DNA from 2 places in the Flexibacterium corallicola genome. Region 2 is predicted to be linked to the other one. Evidence: predicted binding sites of a transcription regulator. Region 2 holds the regulator's gene; the other holds the start of a gene.
What was found. Region 2 encodes PhoB, which activates phosphate uptake and scavenging genes when phosphate is short. Its sites were predicted from a motif close to TGTCATNNANCTGTCAT; they were not measured.
Positions count from the first base shown of each region.

Region 1: a site for PhoB is predicted at 3,544-3,560, ahead of phnX (phosphonoacetaldehyde hydrolase). Genes of this name have one in related genera too.

Region 1 covers NZ_JARRCW010000001.1:3,633,063-3,638,752, reverse strand. Annotated here, with positions in the region: gene P6574_RS15965 (AMP-binding enzyme) at 1-209, shown strand, start outside; gene P6574_RS15960 (Na/Pi cotransporter family protein) at 372-2,153, opposite strand; gene phnX (phosphonoacetaldehyde hydrolase) at 2,648-3,496, opposite strand; gene P6574_RS15950 (hypothetical protein) at 3,676-4,152, shown strand; one part of gene P6574_RS15945 (IS630 family transposase) at 4,147-4,727, opposite strand; one part of gene P6574_RS15945 (IS630 family transposase) at 4,727-5,210, opposite strand; gene pbfA ((R)-1-hydroxy-2-aminoethylphosphonate ammonia-lyase) at 5,577-5,690, opposite strand, start outside.
Region 2 covers NZ_JARRCW010000001.1:3,330,910-3,336,599, forward strand. Annotated here, with positions in the region: gene P6574_RS14560 (aspartate aminotransferase family protein) at 1-936, opposite strand, end outside; gene P6574_RS14565 (GcrA family cell cycle regulator) at 1,600-2,184, shown strand; gene phoB (phosphate regulon transcriptional regulator PhoB) at 2,279-2,974, opposite strand; gene phoU (phosphate signaling complex protein PhoU) at 3,009-3,710, opposite strand; gene pstB (phosphate ABC transporter ATP-binding protein PstB) at 3,741-4,517, opposite strand; partial or broken gene pstA (phosphate ABC transporter permease PstA) at 4,593-5,309, opposite strand.

The DNA of each region.
Region 1 (5,690 bases), 300 kb from region 2:
AGACAGAAACCAACAATGAGAATGTGATTGCCTATGTCAGTCTAAAGTCCGGCAGTTCCTGCAGCGAAGATGACTTGAAGGAATTTTTGAAAGATAAGCTGGTCTCCTACAAACGTCCCGCTCGCATTATCATTGTTGAGAGTATGCCGATGGCTTCCAACAGCAAAATCCTGAAGCACAGGCTAAATGATATGTTTTACAGGGATTGAGCGAAAGCCATTACGTCAGTGACGTCTTTCATTGAAATACTGCACTGATGTAATCCCAGCCAGCAATAAGAGGAACCTACAGGTTCCAAATAATGGAGCTTGGTATAAGTTGTCGTTTCATGGAATCCCGTCAAACGGAACACGCACTCAAGGCAGAGTGATTTAAGCGTTTTGGAGTGCGTAGTGCTTCTTCTTGTTCCCGGATTTGTCTTTCTTTTTCAAATCATGAGCGGATTCAATGGTTGTTGGAATCTCTTTAGCGGATGGCCCGTCAGGGTGGGGAGAGGGAACCTGTGCCAAACGGCTATCCAGCAAGCCTCCTTGTTCGCTGACCAGTGGATAGGCGATGGAAGTGAACAGGGCATTGATGTTCTTTAAGTCGCGGATGGTTTCCAGATGGATGGAGCTGGTGTTGAGGCTTGGTGTTTTGCCCTGCGACAGGCGAAGAAGGTGGTTGCGACGGCTTTCCACTTCCATCTGGCGCAGTTCGTCTTTGCGGGTGATGAGCTGGCGGGCGGCTTCCAGATCACGGCTCACAAGTACATTTAAGGAGAGTTGAAGGTTCTCCAGTGTCATCCGGTGGATTGTGGAGATTTCCCGCCAGCCTTCGCTGGAGAAATCTGTATCGATTTTGTGCTTCTTTTCCGCCAGCTTGAGCAAGTTGCGTTGGATGATGCTGCCCGCATGTTCCAGCCGGACACAATAGTTCATCAAATCGGAGTATTGCTGGAACTCTTCTTCACTCATAGTCTCGGATGCGGCATTGGTCAGGTATTCCTTGATGAGCTTATGTAACTCGTCAACTTCGTCATCGATACCCATGAGCTGCCTGATCTGGCTTTTATCGCCGTTTTCAAAGGCGGTTAAAACGCCGCGCAGCATTGTGTCGACTTTTTCACTCATATGCAGCAGCTCGCGCATTGCAGTTGGAAATGCCTGGCTAGGATTTTCCTGCAGAGTTGGATCAAGCAGGCTATGGCGCTTTTCTGCGTCTAGCGGTGTATCTTCTTCAGGCTTGGAGAGCAGGCGCTGGCATAGGGCTGCCATGGGGCCGCACAAGGGCAGGCCAATGAGGGAAAGGGCCAGATTGAGCGTGCTGTGAAAGTTTGCCAAGGCCCGTGCAGGTTCTGCTCCCCATAAGGAGGGAGGAATTATCTTCTGGTTTAGGAGTACCAGCATGACGACAACACCGGCCACCTTGAACAGTAAATTTCCAAGAGCCATCCGGCGCACGTCCTGTGTTTCCTTCATTGTGAGGACAAGGGGAATAATTGCTGACCCGATGTTGGCTCCCAACACAAACAGAACAGCGTGATGAAGGGGGATAACGCCGGAACTGGCCAAGGTTATGGTGATGAGGATGACCGCAACGCTGGAATGCAGGACCCAAGTGAGGGCTGCAACGCTCAATATGGCAACAACAGGGTCTCCCGAAAGCAGGTTCAGTAATACGGGAAGCGCTTCACTTTGACGAAGGGGGGCGGAGGCCGCACTGATGAGGGAAAGTGCCAGAAGCATCTGGCCCACACCCAGAATAATCCGGCCAGCCTGTTTATGGGAGCGGGATGTGCCGCGCCAGAACAGCCCGCCGCCAATAATAAGGCAGGTGGGCAGAAGCCAGCTGATATCCATGGAAATGATTTGCACCACGAGGGTGGACCCAAGGTCTGCCCCAAGCATAATGGCTAGACTACCTGCAAGTGTGATGAGCCCGCGGCTGACAAAGCCGCCCGTTAGAATGGCCGTTGCCGTGGAACTTTGCAGTGTGGTGGAGACAACGAGGCCGGTGCCGAACCCTGCAAAGCGATTGGACGTGGAGGCATTGAGCAAGCCTGCAAGGCGGTTGCCGAAAGCGCGTTCAACACCTGTTCTGATCATGCGAGTTGCCCAGAATAAGAGGGCAATGCCTGCACACATATGGAGAATAACTTCGAATGCATTCATTGTAATGGCTCCAATACATTCTAGTAGGGAGGCCATTTATCAGGCAGGGCAGTGCGCTAAAACAATCAGAGTTCTCGGTGCATCTCCATTGAAGTTGCCAGGATAACCCTGTTTTGTGTTTTCTTAGAACATAACTCTCCGAGTTATTTGGGTGATTTATGATCTAATTCGTTGTTTTTAAGCGCATCTTCAATCAAAAATATGAGTATATTTTATGAAGATGCTAAATGAACAAAGGAAGCTGCTTACAATTTCAAGTATTTGTAATTTGCTTTCAAGTTCAATATGCACGTTACGACCTTGAATAAAGGGCCTGCTATATCTTACTATGGCTACCACTTAGCTGGCTAAATGGTCAATTGTAGGAACACTTAAAAAAACTTTATGGATAATTTTCGTTGGTGTTCCGGTGAAGGGGAGCGCGGGGTGACTTAGAGCCTTGAAAAGGTGCGGTGTAAACCAACACACCTTTTCAAATTATTGGCTTTATGCCCCTACGGCTTTTCGCCAAGGGCAAGACGGCGGTTGATGTCTTCGATCACCTCCGGCAGATCCACAATGCTGTCGATCACATAATGGGCACCAGCCTTGCGAAGAATGTTGCGGGTGGCTTCAACGCGCAGGTCGATCTCTTCCTGTGGAAGCGCTGCGGCTTCTTCATAACTGTTGATGTTCATGTAGTTGGAATAGCGGGCAACGCCCACGGCCCAGCAACCAGCGTTCAAAGCTTCATCAATGCCGGTTGTGGTGTCATCCACCTTGACCACGGATTGAATGGAGGTGATGTCCAGCATGTCCAGATTTTTATAAAGCATGTGTGGCTTTGGACGGGACCCGTTGGTCACTTCATCGCCCGCAACAGTGGAATCTGGATGGAAGCCAGCAGCCAGAACGTCCTTAAGCAGCACATCCACCATGGATTTGGTGAAGCCGGTGGTGACGCCGATTTTAACGCCGCTCTCCTGAATTTTCTTGGCAACTTCTGGAACGCCGGGCAGCAGGCCAGTGTATTTTGGCAGCACTTCCAGCTGCACGGGAACGGCTTCCTCAAACAGGATCTGAACGTCCTGATCCGTTGGGTACACGCCCTTTACAGCTTTCCAGCGCTCGCGAATGCTTGGGTCTTCCAGAAGGGTCTGGATGTGCTTATCCTTGCGAAGACCCATAGGACCTCGAGCTTCAAGCATGGAGATTTCAACGCCGTGCTTTTTGAAGATTTCGACAAAAACAACAGTTGGCGCAATAACATAGGCGTCGGCAGTTGTGCCGCTCCAGTCCAGAATTGCGGCCTTGATTTTTCCTTGATACGAACGCTTGTAGACAAAATCTGCAAGGGCACTCATGCTTTACTCCCAATGGATTTTCGGTGAACGGAGGATCCGCTAAGTCTCTGAAACTTTTATGACAAACCGCAAGATATAAGGCAAATCGTTATTTCTGATTGTTTTGATAGATATTAGTTATATGATGTGCGTATGAGTGAAGCTTGAGCCAGTGTCTAGAGTGCAGAGCAGAACTGCTTATGATCTGGATCCCGCGTCAAACGCGGGATGACGTGGGAGTGCTTTGTGAAGTGGGTTCTATTAACTTTTCGTTAATGTATATAGAGCGGCAAGAGAGGCAGTGCTTGAGCCTTTACGAATACTGGAATGAAATGAAAATAAATAACATTAAATGGCTATTTTTTTTATTAGCGGAGGCTGTCTGCAGTGTTGAATGGGGCTTGGGTAAACCCTTGCCATATCCAGTTTGGCTGACTAAGGGTGCTATACTTTTTAGTAGTTTCGTTGGCACATGTTCTTGGTGGAGGCTCTTTGGTTACACGGGGCTAAAAGGTTGGCTGAAAGCTACTATCGGTGTTTTTGGAATAACAACGACTATTTTTTTAATAAGGGGCCAAGTTCTGATTTGGTATGCAATTGCAACTAATGTACCTCCCGAAACCCCTCGTACTTATATATTCTTGATTTATACGAACTTATACCAACGGCACTTATAATTGACCTGTATGCGCCCAATTTCGTCTACCGATTGATGTGATTGTGTGGGGTTGTTGAATAAGCTTATTCCAAGCGGAACAGGCGGCATCGACAATTTCCTGGTAGTCTTGAAAGGTTCGGTTAGAGAGCCAGTTTTGCCGTAAGTACTGCCAAACATTTTCAACCGGGTTGAGCTCCGGAGAACGGGGTGGGAGCAGCAAGATGGTTATATTATCAGGCAACTTCAGTTTTGCCGTTGTATGCCAACCCGCTTGATCCATCAGGACCACTGCGTGCGCCCCTTTGGCGACGGTTCGGCTGATTTCTTTAAGGTGAAGCTGCATGGAATTGGTATTGGCTTTGGGCAAAACAAGTGCTGCCCCTTTGCCGTGGGCGGGGCAGATGGCCCCGAATACATAAGTTGATTGATAGCGCCCGTCGCTGGGAGCCCGTGGTCTCGTTCCTTTTTTTGCCCACCTTCTGGTGAGCCCATTTTTTTGACCAATGCGGGCTTCGTCCTGCCACCAGATTTCCATGGATGTTTGTGAGGGCAAGCGCGCTTTTATTTCTTTAAGCCGGGCATGGAAGTTTTTTTATATGTCTCCATAACTTGCTCGTCCTGTGCCGGGTGCTGTGACCGAACGCTGACCCGAGAAAATCCCAGAACTCTGAGGAGGCTTGAAATAGCCCTTTCGCTATAGCTGACCCCAAACTTCTGCTCGATCACACCTTGCAGATCCCGCCGACGCCAGCGAATTACGCCGTGTTGTTGTAAATCAGGCCCAGCCTCAACCAGATCTGCAAATTCAGCCATTTGCTCTTTATTTAACCACCGGACACGGCCCGGGCTCTTACGATTGTACAGGCCGTGCGGCCCTTCTGCGTTAAACCGATGCACCCAGTCTCGCAGTGTTTGGCGGTCCATGCCGCCCATGCGTGCCGCCTCCAAGCGCGACAACCCATCATAAACAGCAGCAAGAGCAAGAAGGCGGCGGCTCTGCCTGACATCCTTACTTTGACAAGCAAGAGTTCGTAACGAAGAAGCATCATAGTCTCGGCGCAATGGGATCGCTGACATTGGGAATCTCCTTTCCCAATGTTGAATCACAATTCAAGTGATTTGGGAATCCTCATCCCGAGTCAAAAACAGGTGCCGTTGGTATTAGACTCAATCATGCTTTTAGCAAGCAGCGCGCTTATTCTAGCGGGACTTTCAATTCCATATATATACCCGTTGCCTGTCTTTGCCTGTTTTATTATTGCGCAAGTCCTAGCCATCAAACTTCGAGAGCGAGAAGTGTCATAAAACACCACAGTGCACAGGTGTCATTCCGGACAAGCGAAGCTTGAGCCGGAATCTAGGGGCGTGCAGTTTGGAGGCGCGGCTTGTTGTCTGGATCCCGCGTCAAGCGCGGGATGACGCGCGCGCGTATTGAGGAGGAGGCTAAAGCCCCTCCTTCACGCACTGCTCCAGAACATCCATAGCCCACGCCATTTGCTCATAGGTTGTGATGAGCGGGGGGGTGAGGGTGATGGTGTTGCCCATGGTGATTTTGAA
Region 2 (5,690 bases):
CGCCAGTTTCTGCTTAAGCAGAAGTGACTTCTTCTGGACTTTCTCCAAAAATTCCGGTTCAAGAACAATACTTAACACGGCCTTACCAACAGTCATGGCCAGAAGGTTCCCACCATAAGTGGTGCCGTGGGTTCCAGCGCTCATGCCAGACGCCACTTCATCGGTCGCGAGAAAGGCTCCCAGAGGGAAGCCTCCGCCGATTCCCTTGGCAACAGCCATTACATCTGGTTCAATTCCTGCCCATTCATGGGCAAAGAACTTACCTGTTCGCCCTACACCACACTGAATTTCATCCAGAACCAAAAGCAAGCCATGTTCATCACAAAGGGCGCGCAGCGCTCTAAGGAAGGCCGGATCAAACGCCTTAATGCCCCCTTCACCTTGAATGGGTTCTAGCAAGATAGCCGCAGTTTGCGGACCAATTGCAGCTTTGACTGCCTCCAGATCGGCAAAAGGAACTTTGTCGAACCCTTCCAGAGCAGGGCCAAACCCCTCAAGGTATTTCTGCTGACCGCCTGCGGCAAGGCCGGCCATTGTCCGCCCGTGAAAGGCACCTTCGAAGGTAATGATCCGATATTTTTCGGGTTCCCCCTTGGCATAGAAATAGCGCCGTGTAGTCTTGATAGCGCCTTCCACAGCCTCAGTGCCCGAATTGCAGAAGAACACCTTATCGGCGAAGCTATTGTCCACCAGAAGTTGCCCAAGCTCTTCCTGCTCTTTACTGCGATAAAGGTTCGACACATGCCACAGGGTTTCCGCCTGCTTTTGTAAAGCCTCAACGAGTTTTGGATGAGAATGTCCCAAGCCGCTCACAGCAACACCAGAAGCGCAATCCATATATCGTCGACCATCATTCGCATACAGCCAGACACCTTCCCCCCGCTCGAACTCAAGCTCGGAACGTACATAGGTCTGAAAGAGCGACGAAGTCGTCATATCCTACTCCTTGGATAGGGTCTCTTCTCATTCGAAAGAAGAGCAATTTTGTTTCAGCAAGCAACTAAGAGAACGTCGTTTAAGACCCCTTAATTTCAAAAGAAGTTATATAAAGAGCTTTCACTTCTAACTGTCAATCATCTTTACGTATTGCAAAGGTTTTTTGCCAAGTTTACAGGACTAAAAAGCCCTCTTTATTTACGTTTCAAACGCTCGGCCTGATAGGGACACCAAACACAACTCAAGGTTATAAATGCCACCATACTTTATAGCTAGTATGAATACAGAGAGCTTCTAGCAAATGGGGTGACACAAACAAACATCTTAAAAAATTCTCATGTATTTATTGAGAAGTTGGCAAGCCGATATTAATTCCAGCAAAAAAAATATTTAGAATTATTTGCAGTACATACAGTTATTATGTCCATTCGACCACCACGAGATCATGGACAACTCCTTGACTTAGTTTAATTCTGGGGAAAACCGACTACAAACCAACATGATTTATTTGGCATCATTGCTACTCCAATATTCACTATAGTAGGGTCAGTGCTAAGTGGGAAACACCTTCTCGTTTCCAATGACTGGATGTAATGCAGCTAATCTACAGCGACTACACACAAAAGTTGTACTCGAGAAGACAGTAGGAAGATGGGGACTTCTATGAGCTGGACGACTGATCGTGTTGAACTCCTAACCAAGCTATGGGCTGAAGGTCTCAGCGCTAGCCAAATCGCGGCAGAACTGGGGAATGTCACTCGAAACGCAGTTATAGGAAAAGTCCACAGGCTAGGCTTATCCGGCCGTGTCAAATCAACGAACTCTAGTAAGCCACGGCGTAACACTTCTTCTTCAACATCACCTTCTCCCAGAAAAACTGCGCCTCCTGCATCTGCAAAAAGTGACAGTGCACCCGTTAAAGCTCGAAGTGCTTCTCCGTTATCTCAACAAACACACCAACCAAGTGTGTCTGGGGCAAACGCCTTAAAGATTGAGCCGGAAATTATCCCGGTGGGAGAGATTGAACCAGTTTCTTCGCCTGATAGCCTGATGCCAATGTCGGAGCGGGCGACTATACTTAGCCTGAATGAACGCACTTGTAAGTGGCCTATTGGTGATCCCGGCGGGGAAGACTTTCATTTTTGCGGGCGTCAATCAGATGGATCGACACCATATTGCGCTCACCATCGCAGGGTTGCCTATCAGCCAGTCAGCGAAAGAAGACGCGAACGTAAAGCAACTGCTTAAGTTCAAAACGACATTGTGTCGAAAACCACGTATTGAACAGCAAAAAGCCCATGCTTTTTGCTGTTATTTTTTATAACCTCTTAACTCAGGTCGATTATGCCACTGCATACTGATCGTTAAACGAATACCCAGCGCCCCGAACAGTCCGGATGGGATCTTTCTGTTTTCCGCGGTTTATCGCTTTGCGCAGGCGGCCAACATGAACATCAACAGTCCTTTCATCCACATACACATCATGCCCCCAAACACCATCCAGCAATTGTTCGCGTGAATATACTCGTCCCGGAGCCTTCATCAAAAACTCCAGAAGCCGGAACTCAGTTGGGCCAAGGTGAATTTCCTTCCCCAAACGCCTGACACGGTGGGTCTCCCGGTCCAGTTCAATATCCCCGGACTTTAACTGTGAAGATACGACCTCGGGCTTACTGCGCCGCAAAATGGCGCGAATGCGTGCCATCAGCTCAGGAACAGAGAACGGTTTGACAACATAATCATCAGCTCCGGTGGAGAGTCCTCGTACACGTTCGGTTTCTTCTCCCCGCGCTGTCAGCATGATGATTGGAATCTGTGCAGTTTCCTCTCTGGCTCTCATGCGACGACACAGCTCAATACCCGAGACACCCGGTAACATCCAGTCCAGCAACACAAGATCCGGTTGACTTTCCTGAAGCCGCAAATCCGCCTCATCCCCTTTCATGCAGACTTCCACATTGTAGCCTTCTGCCTCAAGGTTATATTGCAAGAGCAGGCTCAAAGACTCTTCATCTTCAACAACAAGAATATCAGGCATAGTTAAGATGTCTTTCCATGAACTATTAAGTCAACTAGTTCGCCAAGGCGTTCAATTCATCACTTTTGGGCCGCTCGTTCGGCAAGTGCTCCCCGGTGATCTTATAGTAAATATTCTCGGCAATGTTCGTTGCATGATCACCAATTCGTTCAATATTTTTAGCACAAAACAATAAATGCGCACATTTTGTAATGCTGCGCGGGTCCTCCATCATATAGGTAAGCAGCTCTCTGAAAATGGACGTATAAAGAGCATCAATCTCTTCATCCCGCAATTGAACCTGTCTCAAAACCTCCAGATCCCCACTCGTATATGTATCCAGAGTATCCTTCAGCTGGCAAAGCGCAAGGTCTGCCATATGCTCAACACCTTGCGCCCACTCCTTTGAGCCTAACCCCCCCTTTATAGCCAGTGTCCTCTTGGAGATATTCTTGGCCAAATCTCCGACCCTTTCAAGATCATTGGAAATTCGCATAGCCGCAACCACTTCCCTGAGATCACTTGCCATGGGCTGGCGGCGCGCAATAATGGAAACACTCAAATCTTCCAGCTCACTTTGCATTGCGTCCAACCGCTTGTCAGCCTCAATCGTACTTTCAGCCAGTTTCCGGTTGTCGGTCAAAAGCGCTTGAATAGAGTCTCTAACCAGAGTTTCTGCCATACCGCCCATTTCAAGAACCCGCGTGGCAAGATTTTTCATTTCATCATTAAAGGCCGACACAATATGGTCTGACATAGCCAATCACCTGTTATGCTTTCGTTCTTATCAGCCAATGCGGCCAGTTATATAATCTTGCGTGCGCTGGTCTTTTGGGTTCGTAAATATATCGTTGGTTAAACTTTCCTCCACCAAGCTTCCGAGGTGAAAGAATGCGGTGCGCTGGGAAACACGGGCAGCCTGCTGCATGGAGTGCGTTACGATAACAATCGTGTAGTTTTCACGAAGCTCATCAATCAACTCCTCCACCTTGGCAGTGGCAATGGGGTCCAGAGCCGAACAGGGCTCATCCATCAAGATGACTTCCGGAGAAACTGCAATGGCTCTGGCGATACACAGCCGTTGCTGCTGACCGCCGGACAGTCCCGTCCCTGGCTCATCCAAGCGGTCTTTGACTTCTTCAAAAAGCCCCGCCTTTTGGAGACTGTTTGCTACAATTTCTTCAAGATCAGACTTTGATTGAGCAAGACCATGAATACGCGGACCATATGCAACATTTTCAAAAATCGACTTTGGGAAAGGGTTGGGCTTTTGAAAAACCATACCCACCCGTGCTCTCAGCTCAACAACATCAATGCTGGGATCATAAATATCGTCGTGGTCAAGGTAGATCCCTCCTTCCACCCGGCAACTTTCAATCGTATCATTCATGCGGTTCAGGCAACGTAGGAACGTTGATTTCCCACACCCCGATGGACCAATAAGTGCGGTTACCTGATTCTTTCTGATCTCCAGATGAATAGCGTTGAGAGCCTGCTTTTGACCATAGTAGACACAAACGCCTTCACCACGCATTTTTAATGGTATTTCTCTATCGGTTTCCATAGTCACATCATTCACCACTGGACCAGTTATTTGGCTTCTGCCTGTTGTTTCAAACTTGTACATTTCACCCTCAAATCACCAGCGACGTTCAAACTTCTTGCGCAAAACAATTGCGATTGCATTCATGCAAATTAAGAACCCGAGCAGCACCATGATGGCTGCTGACGTTTTTTGCTGGAATGCAGGCTCGGGAAAGTCTGCCCACATGAAAATTTGCACTGGGAGAACCGTAGAAGGATCCAGCGGAGTACCTGGTACATCCACAATGAAGGCAACCATACCGATCATGAGAAGCGGGGCGGTTTCGCCCAACGCCTGCGCCATTCCGATGATTGTTCCCGTCAATATCCCTGGCATGGCTAGAGGCAACACATGATGGAACACGGCTTGTAAGCGAGATGCACCGACCCCCAAGGCCGCTTCACGAATTGAAGGCGGTACAGCCTGCAGAGCAGCTCGGGACGCAATTATAATGGTTGGCAAAGTCATCAAGGCAAGGACCATTCCACCAACAACGGGGGCGGACCTTGGTAGGCCAAACACATTCAAAAAGACTGCCAGCCCCAATAGACCAAACACAATCGACGGGACGGCCGCCAGATTGTTGATGTTTACTTCAATAAACTGGGTCCAGCGGTTTTTCGGTGCAAACTCTTCCAGATAAATTGCGGAGGCAACACCTACTGGAAAGGAGAGAGAGAGTGTCACGATCATAGTCCAGAAAGTGCCGACAACGGCTCCCCAAATACCCGCCATTTCTGGCTCGCGACTGGCCCCTGCTGTTAGGAAAATACTATTCCACCGGTTACTTATCTGGCCTTTTTGCTCCAGATAGTCTGTATAAGCGATTTCCCTGTCAGAAAACTTCCGCGATGATTGAGGAACTTCAATTTTCTCAAGTGACCAATTACCCGCTTGCGCAGTTACTGAATTCTGTATTGGTATCAGAACCGGGCCACTTGCTTGGTTTCCGTCAATCTCATCAACTTTAAGCACGCCGCCAGCAATATTGATGAAGTAACTTGGCATTTCATCATTTAACTGCTGTGGGCCATTCAGCTTGGACAGACGCTGATCAATTCGTGAAAGGTCTACTTGCAGCGCAGAAATAATGTCCTGTACTCGCTCCTGAGAGGATTTTGCCGCAGAAAGCTCTTCTTCCAGCCGCTTTCT